2 regions of the Streptomyces sp. NPDC005195 genome follow, and region 2 is predicted to be linked to the other one. Evidence: riboswitches for the same ligand, from Rfam matches in the RefSeq annotation. Region 2 holds a riboswitch; the other holds the start of a gene.
The links. A riboswitch is a leader RNA that binds a small molecule or an ion and turns the genes downstream of it on or off. The one in region 2 is predicted to bind thiamine pyrophosphate.

Region 1 (7,777 bases), on a different contig from region 2:
CGCCTCCCGCAGCCGTCCGTCCACCGCCCGCAGCACGGGCAGCATCGTCCGTACGACGAAGGGGACACCCACCAGCGCCTGCGCGAGCGGCACCAGGATCCAGCTGCTCCTGAGATCGAGCGGCGGCTCGTCCAGCGCGATCAGGAACCCGAAACCGACGGTCACGGCGGACACACCGAGCGGCAGCATCAGCAGTGCGTCGAACCCCCGCACGAGACGACCGGCGCGGCCGGTCAGAGCGGCGGCCGCCAGACCTCCGATGACCACGGCGATCGCGGTGGCGGCGAACGCGTACTCCAGGGAGTTGCCGATCGCCTCGATCGGGGCCACCAGGAAGATGCCGCCGTCATCGGAGGCCAGCGCCCTGTAGTAGCCGAATCCGAAGCCGCCCGGGGTGTCCAGGGACCGCTGGACCAGGACTCCGAGCGGCAGCACGAGCAGGACCGCGATGCTCGCGAGCACTCCCGTGAGCAGCGCCCACTGCCCGGCCCCGCGCGGCCGGCGGGCTGTCGTCTCCGGGGCCACCAGACGCAGGGCGGTCTCCCGGCGGCGTACGGTCCCCGCGTGGACGGCGAGGATCGCGCCGACGGCCACGAACTGGATGATCGTCAGCACCGCCGCCGTCGCGAGGTCGAAGATCTCCGAGGTCTGCCGGTAGATCTCGACCTCGAGGGTGGAGAAGGTCGGCCCACCGAGGATCTGGACCACCCCGAACGAGGTGAAGGTGAAGAGGAAGACCATGAGCGCCGCGGCGGCGACGGCCGGGCTCAGGGCAGGGAGCGTCACCCTGCGCCAGGCCGCGAACCGGGAGGCGCCGAGCATGCGCGCGGCCTCCTCCTGACGCGGGTCGAGCTGCGACCAGAGCCCGCCGACCGTGCGGACGACCACCGCGTAGTTGAAGAAGACGTGCGCGAGCAGGATCGCCCAGACCGTGGTGTCGAGCCGTACGCCCCACAGACCGTCCAGGAGTCCGCCGCGGCCGATCAGCGCCAGGAAGGCCGTACCGACGACGACGGTGGGCAGCACGAAGGGAACGGTCACCACCGCGCGCAGCACCTGCTTGCCCCGGAAGTCGAAGCGCGCGAAGACATACGCGCCGGGGAGCGCGATCAGCAGCGTGAGCGCTGTCGAGGCGAGCGCCTGCCAGGTGGTGAACCAGAGCACGTGCCGGATGTCGGACCGGCCGAGCACCTCCCCGATCCGCCCGAGCCGCCAGACCCCGTCGATCCTGAGACCGCGGGCCACGATCGCCGCGACGGGGTAGGCGAAGAAGACGCCGAAGAACACGACCGGCAGGGCCATGAGCCACAGCCGCGTCGCGCTCCCCCGCCTCCTGGGCGCCGCCTCGGCTACTTCAGTACGAGCGAGGTCCACGACTTGACCCACTGGTCACGGTTCTTGGCGATCTCGGCCGGAGCCAGGGTCTCGGGGTGCTCGGCCTGCGGGCCGAACTTCACGAACACCTCGGGCACCTTGGCGGTCTCACGGACCGGGTACACGAACATGTTCAGCGGCATGTCCTCCTGGAACCTGAAGCTGATCAGGAAGTCGAGGAGCGCCTTGCCGCCCTTCGTGTTCCTCGCGTTGCTCAGCAGCCCCGCGTACTCGACCTGGCGGAAGCAGGTGCCGCTCGCGACCCCGGTCGGCGCGGTCTTCGGCTTCGGGTCGGCGTAGATCACCTCGGCCGGCGGGGAGGAGGCGTACGAGACGACCAGCGGCCGGTCGGCCTTCGCCTTCTTGCCGCCCGCGGACCCCGAGAACTCGTCGTTGTAGGCCTGCTCCCAGCCGTCGACCACCTTCACGCCGTTGGCCTTGAGCTTCTTCCAGTAGCCCTGCCACCCGGCGTCCCCGTACTTCGCGGCGGTCCCGAGCAGGAAACCGAGGCCGGGCGAGGACGTGGACGCGTTCTCGGTGACGAGCAGGTTTTTGTACGCGGGCTTGACGAGGTCGTCGAAGGAAGTGGGCGGGGCCAGTTCGCGCTTGCTGAAGTAGGCCTTGTCGTAGTTGACGCAGATGTCGCCGGAGTCGATGGGCGTGACCCGGTGCTTCTCCTCGTCGACCCGGTACTCCTGGGCGATCTGGCCGGAGCCCTTGGGCTCGTACGGCTGGAACAGCCCGTTGTCGAGCGCGCGGGAGAGCAGGGTGTTGTCGACGCCGAAGAAGACGTCGCCCTGCGGGTTGTCCTTGGTCAGGATGGCCTTGTTGACGGCCTGGCCGGCGTCGCCGTCCTCGAGGACCCTGACCTTGTAGCCCGACTCCTGCTCGAAGGCGTGCAGCACGCTCTTGGAGTAGGCGAAGGAGTCGTGGCTGACGAGGGTCACGGTCCCGGCGTCGGCGGCCTTGTCGCCGGAGCCGGACGAGCCGCACGCGGACAGCGTGACGAGGCCCAGTGCGGCGAACACGGCCGCGGTCGTCCTCTTCTTGGTGCTCACTGAATTCCTCCTGGGGTGACCAGGAAGAGACGCGGCCCTGCCCGGGAACTCGGCGGTTCCCGGGCAGGGCGCAACAGCTTGAGTGATGCCCGAACTTCCTACCCAGAATGACCTGGGCGAGGTTCAGAGGGTCTGCGGCCCACCGGTGTCCCGGCTGCCGCACTCTCAGCGCTGTGGCGCTCCCCTGTCGGAATATGAAGATGTCGGAATATGAAAATGTACGTGCCAGGTCAGACTATCGCTCGGTCGCCGCGAGCTGGCCGCACGCCCCGTCGATCTCCTGGCCCCGGGTGTCCCGGACGGTGACGGGTACGCCGTGGGCCGCGATGGCCTCGACGAACGCCTTCTCGTCCTCGGGCCGCGAGGCGGTCCACTTGGAGCCCGGGGTGGGGTTCAGGGGGATGAGGTTGACGTGCACGGGCTTGCCCCTGAGCAGCCGGCCGAGCCGGTCACCGCGCCAGGCCTGGTCGTTGATGTCCCGGATGAGGGCGTACTCGATGGAGAGCCGGCGCCCCGACCTGGCCGCGTACTCCCAGCCCGCGTCGAGCACCTCCCGCACCTTCCACCGCGTGTTCACGGGGACGAGGGTGTCGCGCAGCTCGTCGTCCGGTGCGTGCAGGGAGATGGCGAGGCGGCACTTGAAGCCCTCGTCGGAGAACCGGTGGATGGCCGGGACCAGTCCGACCGTCGACACGGTGATGCCGCGCTGGGAGAGTCCCACGCCGTCCGGCTCGGGGTCGGTGAGCGCGCGGATGGCGCCCACGACCCGCTTGTAGTTGGCGAGCGGCTCGCCCATCCCCATGAAGACGATGTTGCTCAGCCGCGCCGGGCCGCCGGGGATCTCCCCGTCCCGCAGCGCCCGCATGCCGTCCACGATCTGGTGCACGATCTCGCCGGTCGACAGGTTCCGGTCGAGTCCGGCCTGGCCCGTGGCACAGAACGGGCAGTTCATCCCGCAGCCCGCCTGGGAGCTGATGCACATGGTCACCCGGTCCGGGTAGCGCATCAGCACGGACTCGACGAGCGTGCCGTCGAAGAGCCGCCACAGGGTCTTGCGCGTGGTGTCCTGGTCGGTCGACAGATGCCGTACGACGGTCATCAGCTCGGGAAGCAGCGCTTCCTGGAGCTTGCCGCGCGCGGCGGCCGGGATGTCCGTCCACTCCGCGGGGTCGTGCGCGTACCGCGCGAAGTAGTGCTGCGAGAGCTGCTTGGCGCGAAACGGCTTCTCCCCGATCTCGGCAACCGCCTCTTTACGCTCGGCGGGCGTGAGATCGGCGAGGTGCCGCGGCGGCTTCTTGGCTCCGCGGGGGGCGACGAATGTGAGTTCTCCGGGCTTCGGCATAACCCTTCCAGTGTCGCAGATCAACTCGACTGGCCCAGGCCGGAGCGGGGTGGGGGTGGTCACCCGTGGGCGTCGGCTGTCAGCGTGGGTCGGCCTCGCACGGCCCAGGGACGGCCCAGAAGACTGCCCGCGCGTCGCCGACATGATCCAGATCGCGTCCGCCCAGGGCCGTCACCGCGAGAGCGAGGTCGCCGCTACGGGCACTGGCACTGGCACTGGCACTGGCACTGGCACTCAGCGACCGTGTCACCGAACCAAGTTCCTGCCGTCGCCCTTCGACGCAGGCGGTCGGACACCCCCTTCATTGAGACATCACAGCAAAATGCGCGAACATGGCTGAAGAGGCTGTTTTGGTATGCACCAGGGAGCCACGGATGGACGCCTCGGACGAACTTCATCGAAGGGCTTGCCCGTCGGCTCTTCTGACGCTGGACGGTGCCCTGCGCGACCTCAACGCTGCCATGGCCACGGCGCTGGGCAGGCCGGCGGAGCAGTGCCTGGGACGTGACTTCGTGGACCTGTGGCCTGCCAGCCAGCGGATGTCGGCCGAAAGTCTGGTGGCCCACGCCGCCAGGGCGGATGCGGTCGCCATGCGGGAGCTGCACTTTCCCGGGCAACACGGAATACCCGTTACCTGTTTGTTCGAGGCGCGACCGGTGAAGGATCCCGCCGGTGACAAGCGGCTGATACGGGTGCGCGTCCTGGATGCACGAAACGACCTGGCCAGCCTGCTGATCCCGTTCCGGCTGGCCACCGCGGCCGCCGGCCTCGGCCTGTGGATGTACTCACCCGAGAGAGACCAGCTGGAGTGGCTCGGTGGCCTACCCAGCCTGGTCGGGCTCGTCCCGGATCCAACTGCGCCGATGTCCAAAATAATCTCGGCAATACACCCCGACGACAGGGAGGCCTTCCAGCAGCTCCTGCGCTCGGCCTCCATCCAGCGGTCCCCCTGGGTGAGGCAGCGCTACCACACCGCGCATGACGGCTGGCACCGACTGGCCGTTCAGGTCAGTCGGCTCCAGCTGGGCTTCGACGGCCCCGAACGGGTCTTCGTGGTGATCCGCGACGACACCAAGCAGGAGAAGCGCAAGCAGAAGGCGCAGGCCGCGCTGACTGCCGAGCGACAGCGCGCCAAGGACACCGCCGACTTCTCCTCCGCTTTGATCACCGCAGCCACGGAGCAGGAACTGCAGCAGGTCGTCCTGACCCGGCTCGCCGCGACCTTCGACGCCTTCGGCACCGTGCTCGCACTCGTCGACGACAACCGCCTGTGCATCTCCACCGATGCCAGGAGAGACATGCGCGAGGTCGAGGCCCTGCACGGCCTGCGGCTGGACCAGCCGATCCCGCTGTCAGAGGTCATCCGTACCGGCAAGCCGCAGTTCATCACCGACCGGAAGGACTTCACCCGCCGCTGGCCGCACGCCCCGCTTCTGCGGTTCCTCCAGCTCGGCTCCGACTACGCCATCTCGATATCACCCCCCTCGGCGAGCCCGGCGATCAGCCACTCGGCGCCTGGTCGATGCTCTACCCGCGCGGATACCTGTCGTCCCTGGATGAGCAGACCCTCGTGGGCACGCTGGCCCGTCTGGCCGGCCAGGCACTCAAGCGGATCAGGTTGCAACAGGCACACGTCGAGCTGGCCACGGCGCTGCAGCAGACCATGCTCCCCACGCTGCCCGAGCACCTCCCGGGCCTGGAGGTCGCCGCCCGCTACCGACCCAGCCGGGACGGGCTGGACATCGGCGGGGACTGGTACGACGCCTTCGTGATGCCCGACGGTGCGATCGCCCTGGAGATCGGCGACGTCCAGGGGCACGACGTGGACGCCGCCGCCTTCATGGGACAGGTCCGCTTGTCCCTGCGCGCGATCGCTGCCCAGGAACCGGATCCTGGAACCGTGCTGACCCGCACCAACGACCTACTCCTCACGACCGCTCCCGCACGATTCGCCAGCTGCACCCTGCTGCACATCGACCCGCACGATGGACAGGTCACCGGCACCAGCGCCGGCCATGTGCCGCTGCTGTGCGCACGCAGAGACGGCAGCCACGAGGTCCGCGAGCTGCCGGGCGGGCCGGTCCTGGGCGTCCTGCCCGGCACCGAATACCGCGAGGGGACCTTCACCCTGGACGACGACAGCACGCTGATCATGGTCACCGACGGCGCGGTCGAAGGACCAGGCCTGACGCTGGAAGCCGGACTGGAACGAGCCGGAACACTGGCCGCCCAAGCCGTCCACGACGGACTGAACGCCGAGGAGACCGCCGACCGCGTCCTCGACGCCGCGATCGCGGTCGACCACCTCGACGACGTGGCCGTGCTGGTCATACGACGCGCATGACGACGCCCGCGTCCGCGTCCTGCCACCCCTTTATGCGGGCCCCACTGCAAGACCTGGTGCTCATACTTTGCTCGTCTACGCGTTCTTTACCGCATCGTGCGGGGTGGAAGGTGCTCTTGAAGAAGGGCCGACGGTCCGTTCGAGGGGGCCTGGTGGTGCAGGGCCTTGGTGTGATCGCTGTCGGACTGGCCATGCTGGTGTACGGCGCTGCAGCACGGTGAACGACTCCGCCGCTGAGCCGCAATGCCTGGTCCGCCGCGACCGAAGGTCCTACGTACTCACTGCCCCCTCAAAGCGAACTATGGGCGGCACGGTTGCCGAGGGTCGCTTGGCTGGTGAGACAGTCGCGCGCGACTGCCGGCGATCGATTCCGGTCGCGACGGTTGCTGTACCTCCCTGCTGTGCGGCAGGAAGGGTTCTGCTTGGATCAGTCGATGATTTCAGCTGGCACACCGGACGAGACACGAGAGAGAGCAGAGCTCGCGGTCTGGTTCGGCGGGGCCTCCTTGGCATGCTTGTTCTGCTGCCCGTTCTGGATACTGGTCAGCTTCGTCTCGCTCCCCATGGCACTCGTCGGGCTCGTGCGGGCCTGCGTGGAGTACCACGCGTCGAAGTCGGGTCGAGCGAGTAGGACGCGAGCTGTAGTGGGTGCCGTGCTGTCTCTCCTGGGGGCAGCAGCGGCGATCACCTACATGATCTTTCTGGCCAACCATCCCGATCTTCCCGTCCAGGAGTAGCAGGCGAACAGCCACCGCTCGAGGAGTGAGGTAGGGCGTCCAGGGGCGTGACCAGAGGATTCTTGGCACTTCCCGGGCGTGTCACGCAGGGGCAGCAGCACTGAGTGGTGTGCATCGTGAAGTTGCAGGTCATGGGGCTGGTGTGCGCGGGCTTCGGGATACTGGGCTGGTCGGCGGCCGGTGGCCGGTGGCCGGTGGCTACGGTGAAGATCGTCCGACTGGGCGGTCGGGGCGGTTTCTGGGGTTCTGCTGCGTCCGCCGCGAGCGTCCGCCTACGATCCGTCGCCCTGCGGATAGCGCCACCGGATCGCGGGGAGGGAGCGGGGTTGTCCGGGCTGGAGCGGATCACGGCTCGCCGAGGCGAGCTGGACGTGCTCGCCGAGGAGCTGGGCAAACGACTTGGGGAAGTCGGGGCGGAACGGGATGGTGTGTTCCCGAGACCGTTGCCGTTCACGTTCGCGACTTCGGGACGTCTTGGACACCGGTCCGGGGCGATTCCGATCGTGCAAAACGCTCAGGTCTGGTCAACGGTTTCCGGGATGCCGTCCGCGACAGGCTGCGTAGCCGGGGCCGAGGGGGCGGCGGCGCCGTCTGCCGTGAGGAATCCGGGACGCCGCGTGCGCGACAACATGAGCAGACCCATGACGAGCGCCGCGCCGAAGAAGACGCTGAAGGACACGGCGCCGGTGAGCAGACCCGCCGGCAGTCCGTGCGCGGTGACGACCCAGCCGAGCACGGGCGCCCCGATACCCTGGGCGAGGTATCCCGCGAGGTAGCCGCCGGACACCATGCTCGCGCGGTGGTGCGGCGCGGCGTAGGAGTTGAGGACGGTCAGCCCGCCGGCGAAGTCGAAGGCGTAGGCCGCGCCCGCGCACGCCGAGGCGAGGAGGAAGACCGCCATCGAGTGGGTGGCGCTGGTGAC
Region 2 (7,777 bases):
CCCGGTGACCTCGCGCAGTGGGCGGGCGCCCCCTTCGTTCCGAGCGTCCGCGGAGACGTCGTGCACGGCCGGGGCGCCTGTGACATGAAGGCCGGGGTCGTCGCCAACGTCGCCGCGCTCGCCGCCATCCGGGCCTCCGGGGTACGGCTGCGCGGCAGCGTGGCGGGCCATTTCGTGGTCGGTGAGGAGGACGGCGGGATCGGGGCCTTCGGGACCCTGCGCCGTGGCCACACCGGCGACGCCTGTGTCATCAGCGAGCCGACCGGCGGCACGCTGGTCACCGCGAACGCCGGTGCCCTGACCTTCCGCATCACCGTGCCGGGCCGGTCCACGCACGCGAGCACCCGCGACGCCGGGGTGAGCGCCATCGACGCCTACGCGCCCATCGCCGCCGCCCTGGCCCGGCTGGAGGCCGCCCGCGGCGAGACGCCCGATCCGCTGATGGCCGAGTACCCCTTCCCGTACAGCGTCTCCGTCGGAATGCTCCAGGCCGGGGACTGGGCCAGCAGCGTGCCGGGACTGCTCGTCGCCGACGGCCGGCTCGGGCTGCAACTCGGCGAGGACCCGACCGCGGCCCGCGCCACGTTCGAACGCTGTGTGGCGGAGGCGTGCGCGGCCGATCCGTGGCTGCGCGGGCATCCCGCGGTCGTCTCGTGGCCCGGCGGCCAGTTCGCCAGCGGGCGGCTCCCGGCCGGCCATCCCCTGCGCGAGACGGTCGGCACCGCGCACGCCGACGCCACCGGCGCCTCCTCGGCCCGGGAACGCGGCGCCCCCTACGGGAGCGACCTGCGGCTCTACGCCGGGGCGGGCATACCGACACTCCAGTACGGCCCCGGGGACGTACGCCTGGCCCACGGCCCCGACGAGCACGTGTCCCTCGCGGAGACGGTCGCCGTCGCCCAGGCGCTGGTCCTGGCGACACTGCGCACCGTGGGAACCCGCTAGGTCCGCCGACCAGGTGGGACCGCGGACCAGGCAGGGCCGAGAAGCAGGTGGGGCCGAGGAGCAGGTCGGGCTGAGGAGCAGGCGGGGCCGAGGACCCCAGGGAGCGTTCAGCGCCCCGCGCGCAGCCGCCAGCCGTGGTCGACCGGTCCGAGGCCGGAGCCGAGCGGGAAGCCCGCCGCGATCGCGCCTGTGACGTACTCCTTCGCCCGGCGCACCGCCTCCGGCACCGTCCGCCCGCGCGCCAGTTCCACCGCGATGGCCGAGGCCAGGGTGCAGCCGGTGCCGTGGGTGTGCCGGTTGTCGTGGCGCGGGGCCCGCAACCAGAGCTGTTCGGCGCCGTCGGTCAGCAGGTCGACGGCCTCGCCGGGCAGATGGCCGCCCTTCACCAGGACCCAACGGGGACCGTAGGACAGCAGCCGTTCCGCGGCCCGGCACATGTCCCGCTCCCCCGTCACCTCGATCCCCGTGAGCTCTGCGGTCTCGTCGAGGTTCGGCGTCGCCACCGTCGCGACCGGCAGCAGCGCGGTCCGTACGGCGTCCAGCGCGTCGTCGGCCAGCAGCCGGTCACCGTGCTTGGAGACGCTCACCGGATCCACCACCACGGGAACGGCGACGTCCGACAGCAGCTCGGCGACGGTCTCGACGAGCAGCGCGGAGCCGAGCATGCCGGTCTTCACCGCCTGCACCCCGATGTCGTCCACCACACTGCGGTACTGCGCGCGGACCGCCTCGGCCGGAAGCTCCCAGGCTCCCTGCACACCGAGGGAGTTCTGCGCGGTGACCGCGGTCAGCACACTCATCCCGTGCGCGCCGAGCGCCAGCATGGTCTTGAGGTCGGCCTGGATGCCGGCTCCGCCGCCCGAGTCCGATCCGGCGACGGTCAGGACGCGGGGCGGGGCGGCGGGGCTGTTCGAGGACATGACGGGTTCGCTCCGTACGAGAGGCGAGACGGGTGGCGGTGACGGATCACGGGTGGCGGGTGAGAGTTGACGGGTGACGGCGGGGCGACGGGGCCGGTGACCGCCGGCGCCCGTGCGTCAGCGGCGCAGCCGCAGCGGCGCGTACACCGCGAGGGCCGCGAGGAACGCCACCCCGTAGGCGAGATCCGCCCCGTGGAGGGCACGGGCGACCGGACCGACGTACAGGCTGGTGCTCATGAACGGCACCGCCGCGGCGAAGGCGCCTACGAACGCCACCAGCGCGGGCCACCACGGCTGCGGACGGGCGCTCTCGGCGGACAGATCGACCGGCGCGCCGGCGCGCGCCCTGGCCCGGACGAGCCAGTCGACGGCGACGATGGCGACGAACCCGGGGATCCAGTAGCCGACGAGCAGCAGCACGTTCTGGAACCGGGTCGTGGTGTCGGCGGCGTGCATCCACAGCACGAGCGGGAAGCCGAGTACGGCAGCCAGCGCGGCTGCGACCGGGCGCGGCAGGCGTACGCCCATGGTCTGCAGGGCGAGTGAGCCGCTGTAGTCGTTCATGGCGTTGCTGCTCAGGGCGGCCAGGGCCACGGCGAGCAGCCCGAAGGCACCGAGGACACCGCCGCCGAGCAGGGTGTCGACACCGCGGGCGGTCTGGTCGGTGAAGACCGAGGCGCCCCACAGGCCGAGCGCCTGGACGGCCACGAAGGACACGCTGACACCGGCGAGCGTGCACCAGAACATGCGCGGCCGGGATGCCGTACGCGGCAGATAGCGGCTGAAGTCGCTGGCGTAGGGGGCCCAGGACAGCGCCAGGCTGAGGGCGATGGTGCAGGTCAGGACGAAGGCCCCGGCCCGGTCGGCGCCGTGCGCGGAGGCGGTGGCCGCGGGGTGGCCGCCGTGCAGGAGCTTCACCGTCAGCGCGGCGAAGGCGGCGGCGAGGGCGAACGTCATCACGGTCTGGAGCCGGTGGATCACCTCGTACCCGAGGACGCCGAGCGCTCCCTGCGCGCCCATCATGACCAGCACACCCAGCCAGAACGGCCAGCCACACAACTGCGCCAGCGCGTCCCCGCCGAACAGGCCGATCAGCGCGTCCCAGGCGATCGAGGACAGCCACTGCAGCGCGCCCGGCACCAGCACGGCCCGTCCGAAGGCGAGCCGGGCGAGCGGCAGCTGTCCGGCGCCGGTCTGGCTGCCCCAGGTGCCGAGGTACGCGGTCGGCACCGCGCCCAGCAGGGTGCCGAGCACGACGGCGGTCAGCGCGGTGGAGAAGTCCAGGCCGAGCGCGACGCCGACGGTACCGGTGAAGACGCCGGTCATCGTCAGGTTGGGGGCGAACCACACGGTGAAGAGGCGGCCGGGGCCGCCGTAGCGGTGGTCCTCCGGCACCGGGGCGATGCCGCGCGCCTCGACGCGCAGATCGCCGGGGGCCTCGGGCATCCGCCCGTCGAAGACGCCCTGCGGGCCCCCGACGGCCACTTCACCACGGGCATACGGCAACGACATGAGACATCCCTCCGCCAGTCCTAACTGGTTCAGGTTCGACGGGTGTGATCTCAGCCCACGTGCGGGCACCCCGTGTCCGGTTCGGCGTCAGGATAGCCCGGCCCGCGCGTACGTCCCAGGCAGGGGGCACACGGACCCGCGCCACCGGGAGCGCGGAGCCCGTGAATCGACGGTGCCACGGGACCGTCCTCAGGAGCCGACGCGCGGCTCCCAGCCCTCGTACGCCGCTGTCAGCAGACCCAGTACGCCGTGCGCGGTGACCTCGCGGGGGTTCGGGTACGCCTGGCCGGCGGCCTGCGCCGCGGCCTCCGCCAAGTCGGCCTCCTCCAGACCGAGTTCGGCGAGGGTGCTCGGCGCGCCCAGGCCCCTGGCGAGCTCCCGCAGGGCGCGCGGGACGTCGTCCGTGCCGAGCGCCCGGGACAGGGTGGCGATCCCCCGGGGCGCGGCGGACGCGTTGTAGGCGAGGACGTAGGGCAGGACCACCGTGTGCGTCTCGGCATGCGGCAGGCCGAAGGTGCCGCCGAGGACATGGCACAGCTTGTGGTGCAGGCCCATGGTGGTGGCGCCGAGGCAGGCACCGCACAGCCACGCGCCGTACAGGGCGCGGCTGCGCGCGGCGAGGTCGCCGGGGGCGGCGGCCACGGCCGGCAGGGCGCCCGTCATCGCCCGGACCCCCTCCTCGGCCATGAGCGGGACGAGGGGCGAGGCGTCGGGCGCGTAGAGGGCCTCGGCGGCGTGCGCGAGGGCGTTGAAGCCGCTCGTCACGGAGAGGGGAACGGGGAGCCCGAGGGTGAGTCCGGGATCGTAGACGACGCTTCGGGGCTGGACGGCGAGGTCGCGTCCGGTGCGCTTGGCGCCGTCCTCGGTCAGACCCCACACCGGGGTCATCTCCGAGCCGGAGTAGGTGGACGGCACGGCGATCAGCGGCAGCCCGGTGCGCAGCGCGATCGCCTTGCCGAGGCCGATCGCCGAGCCTCCGCCGACCGCCACGCAGCCGTCGGCGCGCATCCCGCGGGTCACCTCGACGGCTCGGGCGGCGACCTCGGCGGGTACGTGCATCCGGGCCTCGGCGTGCAGTCCCGCGCACTGGCCGCCCAGCGCGTCGGCGACCGCCCGGGCGGTGGCCTCGCCCCGGCTGCCGCAGACCACCAGTACCCGGTGCAGACCGAGCCGGGCGACCTCGCCGGGGGTCGCGGACACGGCGGCGCCGGGCCGGAAGACGACACGGCCGGGCCGGGTCTCGTACGAGAAGTCGAGCGGGGTGTCCATGGCGCTCATGCCTGCTCCCGGACGAGGTCGAAGCGGGCGTGCCGGAAGGGGGCCGGGAGGCCGAACTCCCCCGGCAGGAACGGGTCGTCGGTCTCGGCGACCTCCTGGACCGGGCTCTTCCCGACGACGAACACGGCGTCATCGGCGTCGGCCGCGGAGTCGGTCATGAAGGCGGTCGGGAGGTCTGTCGTGAAGGCGGTCGGTTCGACGGTCATGCCACTCTCCTGGTCCGGCACACGATGCTGCCAGGCGTGTCCGAGGATGCGCCGCCGCGCCCTCGACGGCAACTCCTGGTGTTCCGTCGCACGGCCATCGGCCATCGATCATCGGTCATCGGGACCGGTCGCCGTCGGCGCTCGCGTCCAGGAAGTGGAAGCCGGGTTCCGGATAGCGCGTGTGGGCCCGGTGCGGGGCGGGCGAGGTGTAGGCGCCCGCGAGGGAGAACACCACGCGGTCACCGGCCCGCAGGCCCTGGGCCCGGACGTCGCGGACCAGGACGTCCTTCGGCGTGCTCAGCTGGCCGGTGAGGGTCGCGCGCTCCCTGCGCACCACGGGACGCGGCCAGGAATACGGCCACGGCTCCACTTCGAGAACGGACCAGGGCCGGTCCTGCCGCCCGGTCTCGGGGGTGCGCAGGTGGACGGCGCCGCCACGGATGACGGCGAAGTCCTCGCTGGAGCCGTGCTCGACGTCCAGCACCTCGCTCGCGTACCAGCCGCAGTACGCGGTCAGCGCGCGGCCGGGCTCGATCCGCAGCGTCAGTTCCGGGTGGTCCGTGACGAGCCGGGCCAGGCCCTCGCCGTACGCGTGCCAGTCGAAGCGGCGCTCGGGGCGGTCGTAGTCCACCGCCATACCGCCCCCGATGTCCACCTCGGTGAGCCGAAGGCCGTTCCGGGCGGCCAGCTCCAGGGTCCAGGCGACGACGGACTCGGCCATCGCCAGATGTTCCTCGGCGTGCACCCCGTTGGCCAAGTGGGCGTGGACGCCGCGCAGTTCGAGGCTCGGATAGCTGCCGTCGGTGAGCAGGCCGACGATCGTGTCGGCCCGGGCCGGATCGAGACCGGAGGCGGTGGGGGACCCGCCGCCGTCCGCCGCGAGAAGGCCGTCGGCCACCGGGAGGTCGAACCGCGGCAGCACCGCCACCCGGCGGTCCGGAACGTGCCGCTGGGCCAGCCCGGCCAGCATGTACAGCTCGTACTCGCTCTCGACCTGGAAGCGTGTCACCCCCCGCTCCAGCGCGTCCGCCAGCTCCGTCGGGGTCTTCTCCGTACCGCCGAAGGCCCGCGGACGGTCCACGGCGGCCTCGGCCACGTGGGCCAGTTCGATGCCGGAGGACACCTTGTATCCGTCGACGTACGGGCCGAGCTCGGCCAGGATCTCCGGTTCTCCGTTGGCCTGGACCGTGTAGTACAGCTCGACGCGATCGGGCAGGGCGGCTCTGACGGACGCGGCGTGGGCGCGCAGTGCTGCCAAGTCGTATACGTAGGCGGGCAGTTCCGTGGGCGACAGGGAGAGGATGCGGTCGCGCACCGCGCGCGGGGGTGTGATCATTGGGGCACTCCGGGTCGTATGGCGCAAGGTGTCGTCGGTACGCGGCGCGGGTGGCGAACGGCCGGACGACATCGCCGACCGGCCTGCGCGTGCTGCGGGGAGCGGGGGCCCGTCGGATACACGGAGCGGAGCCGCCGCGCGCGCTGCGGGGAGCAGGTCCGCGCGCGCTGCGGGGAGCAGGTCCGCGCGCGCCACGGGGAGCAGGTCCGCGCGCGCCACGGGGTGGCCGGTATCCCTCGCGGGACGGGGGTGCGACGTGCGCGCCGGGTCCGCCGCCCGGGGCGGGGTGTCCGAGGGGGGCCGACCGAGCGTCCGGTCCGGCGGGGTGAGCGGGGACCAGGAGAGCACCGCCGCCGCGCTCCGGCAGGCCGACGCCCTCGCTCGCAGGGCTCGCGCCCTGTGGCATCCCACCATCATGCTGATCCGCGACTCCCCACCCGTGGCCCGGACACGATCTCTACCCGGTCAGAGATCCTTAGGCACCTTGAGCCGCTCGCGGACGGGAACCTCCCGGGAGTGTCGCCCCGGCGCACACCACCACCCACGACACCCTCCCATGTCGCGGTTCCGCCGGCGCGTCAGCCGGTGCTGCTCCGGCGCGGCGCACCCCTGGGGCGTGTTGAGGAGGTTCGTCGGGCCGGGAGCCCTCGCGCAGCACGGTGGCGCCGTCGCGTGCGTCGGTACATCGGTACATGGATAGGTCGATACCGGCGAGCACGCGGGCAATGCGGGAGGGAACCTTCCGCCAGGACCGGCAGCCGCCCGGTGGCATGGCGCGGTTGACCGCGGGAGAGATCCACGCCGATCACTGCCGGGCCCAGGGGGCGAGCGCGAACGCTTGGGCGCCTGGGCGCTTGGGCCGCGACGGAGTCCGGGGCCGGCCCGTCACCCGGGCCCGGAAGATTCCTGGAGCGTGGTGTGCGCCCAGTGGTGGATGTGGCAGCGGCCCGGATCGGGGCGGGGCAGGACAGGACAGACCGGTGTGGGGCAGATCGGGGAGGGTCGGGCCGGCGCGAGGGGGCTTGACGCGATCCGGCATGACGTGGTGCCCGGCTCCGTCCGGAACCGGGCACCGCGTCCGGTCAGGTCAGCAGGTGGCCGACGCGGGCAGTCCGCCGTACTGGTCACCCTTGAGATACACGGCGCTCACGTAGCCCTCGGCCAGCCGCACCCACACGTCGTTGACATAGCCGTTGTCGCGGATCGTCTCGCCGTGGGTCCAGCACGACGCGCCGCGCGGATCCCCCGCGGTGACGTGCCCGGTGATACCGGTCTGGCTCGACGGGCCGGAGCGGACGTTGACGTTCACGTACGGCGTGACGGCGTACGGCAGTCCCGCCGCCGCGGCCTGCGCCCCGCCGGCGCCGGTCAGAAGCAGTCCGGCGGCGAACGCGCCGACACCCGCCGTGGTCAACGCCCTGGTCCTCATCCTCATGGTCATGCTGCCCTTCCCCGTGGTGGAGTCCCGGTGCTTCCCGGGTGGGACCGCGCGTCCCGCGTGATCCCACAACGCAGCCTTGCAAGTTCGACGCCGGGCAGGGAACCTCTTTCGACCACGCTCGAATCGTCCCGCCCGGGGG

Region 1: it holds a riboswitch for thiamine pyrophosphate, as region 2 does, so the genes downstream of both, ABZV34_RS21205 (thiamine ABC transporter substrate-binding protein) here and ABZV34_RS15545 (cytosine permease) in region 2, are expected to answer to the same signal.

What each region holds. Positions count from the first base shown of each region.
Region 1 is NZ_JBEXHZ010000020.1:11,502-19,278, reverse strand. It holds gene ABZV34_RS21210 (iron ABC transporter permease) at 1-1,374, opposite strand, end outside; gene ABZV34_RS21205 (thiamine ABC transporter substrate-binding protein) at 1,350-2,432, opposite strand; TPP riboswitch at 2,510-2,628, opposite strand; gene rlmN (23S rRNA (adenine(2503)-C(2))-methyltransferase RlmN) at 2,668-3,774, opposite strand; gene ABZV34_RS21195 (PAS domain-containing protein) at 4,149-5,546, shown strand; gene ABZV34_RS21190 (PP2C family protein-serine/threonine phosphatase) at 5,438-6,118, shown strand; gene ABZV34_RS21185 (MFS transporter) at 7,370-7,777, opposite strand, start outside.
Region 2 is NZ_JBEXHZ010000011.1:195,641-203,417, forward strand. It holds gene ABZV34_RS15535 (ArgE/DapE family deacylase) at 1-945, shown strand, start outside; gene thiD (bifunctional hydroxymethylpyrimidine kinase/phosphomethylpyrimidine kinase) at 1,053-1,865, opposite strand; gene ABZV34_RS15545 (cytosine permease) at 1,983-3,377, opposite strand; TPP riboswitch at 3,367-3,460, opposite strand; gene ABZV34_RS15550 (maleylacetate reductase) at 3,567-4,646, opposite strand; partial or broken gene ABZV34_RS15555 (6-chlorohydroxyquinol-1,2-dioxygenase) at 4,652-4,786, opposite strand; gene ABZV34_RS15560 (type III PLP-dependent enzyme) at 4,977-6,197, opposite strand; gene ABZV34_RS15565 (SH3 domain-containing protein) at 7,285-7,638, opposite strand.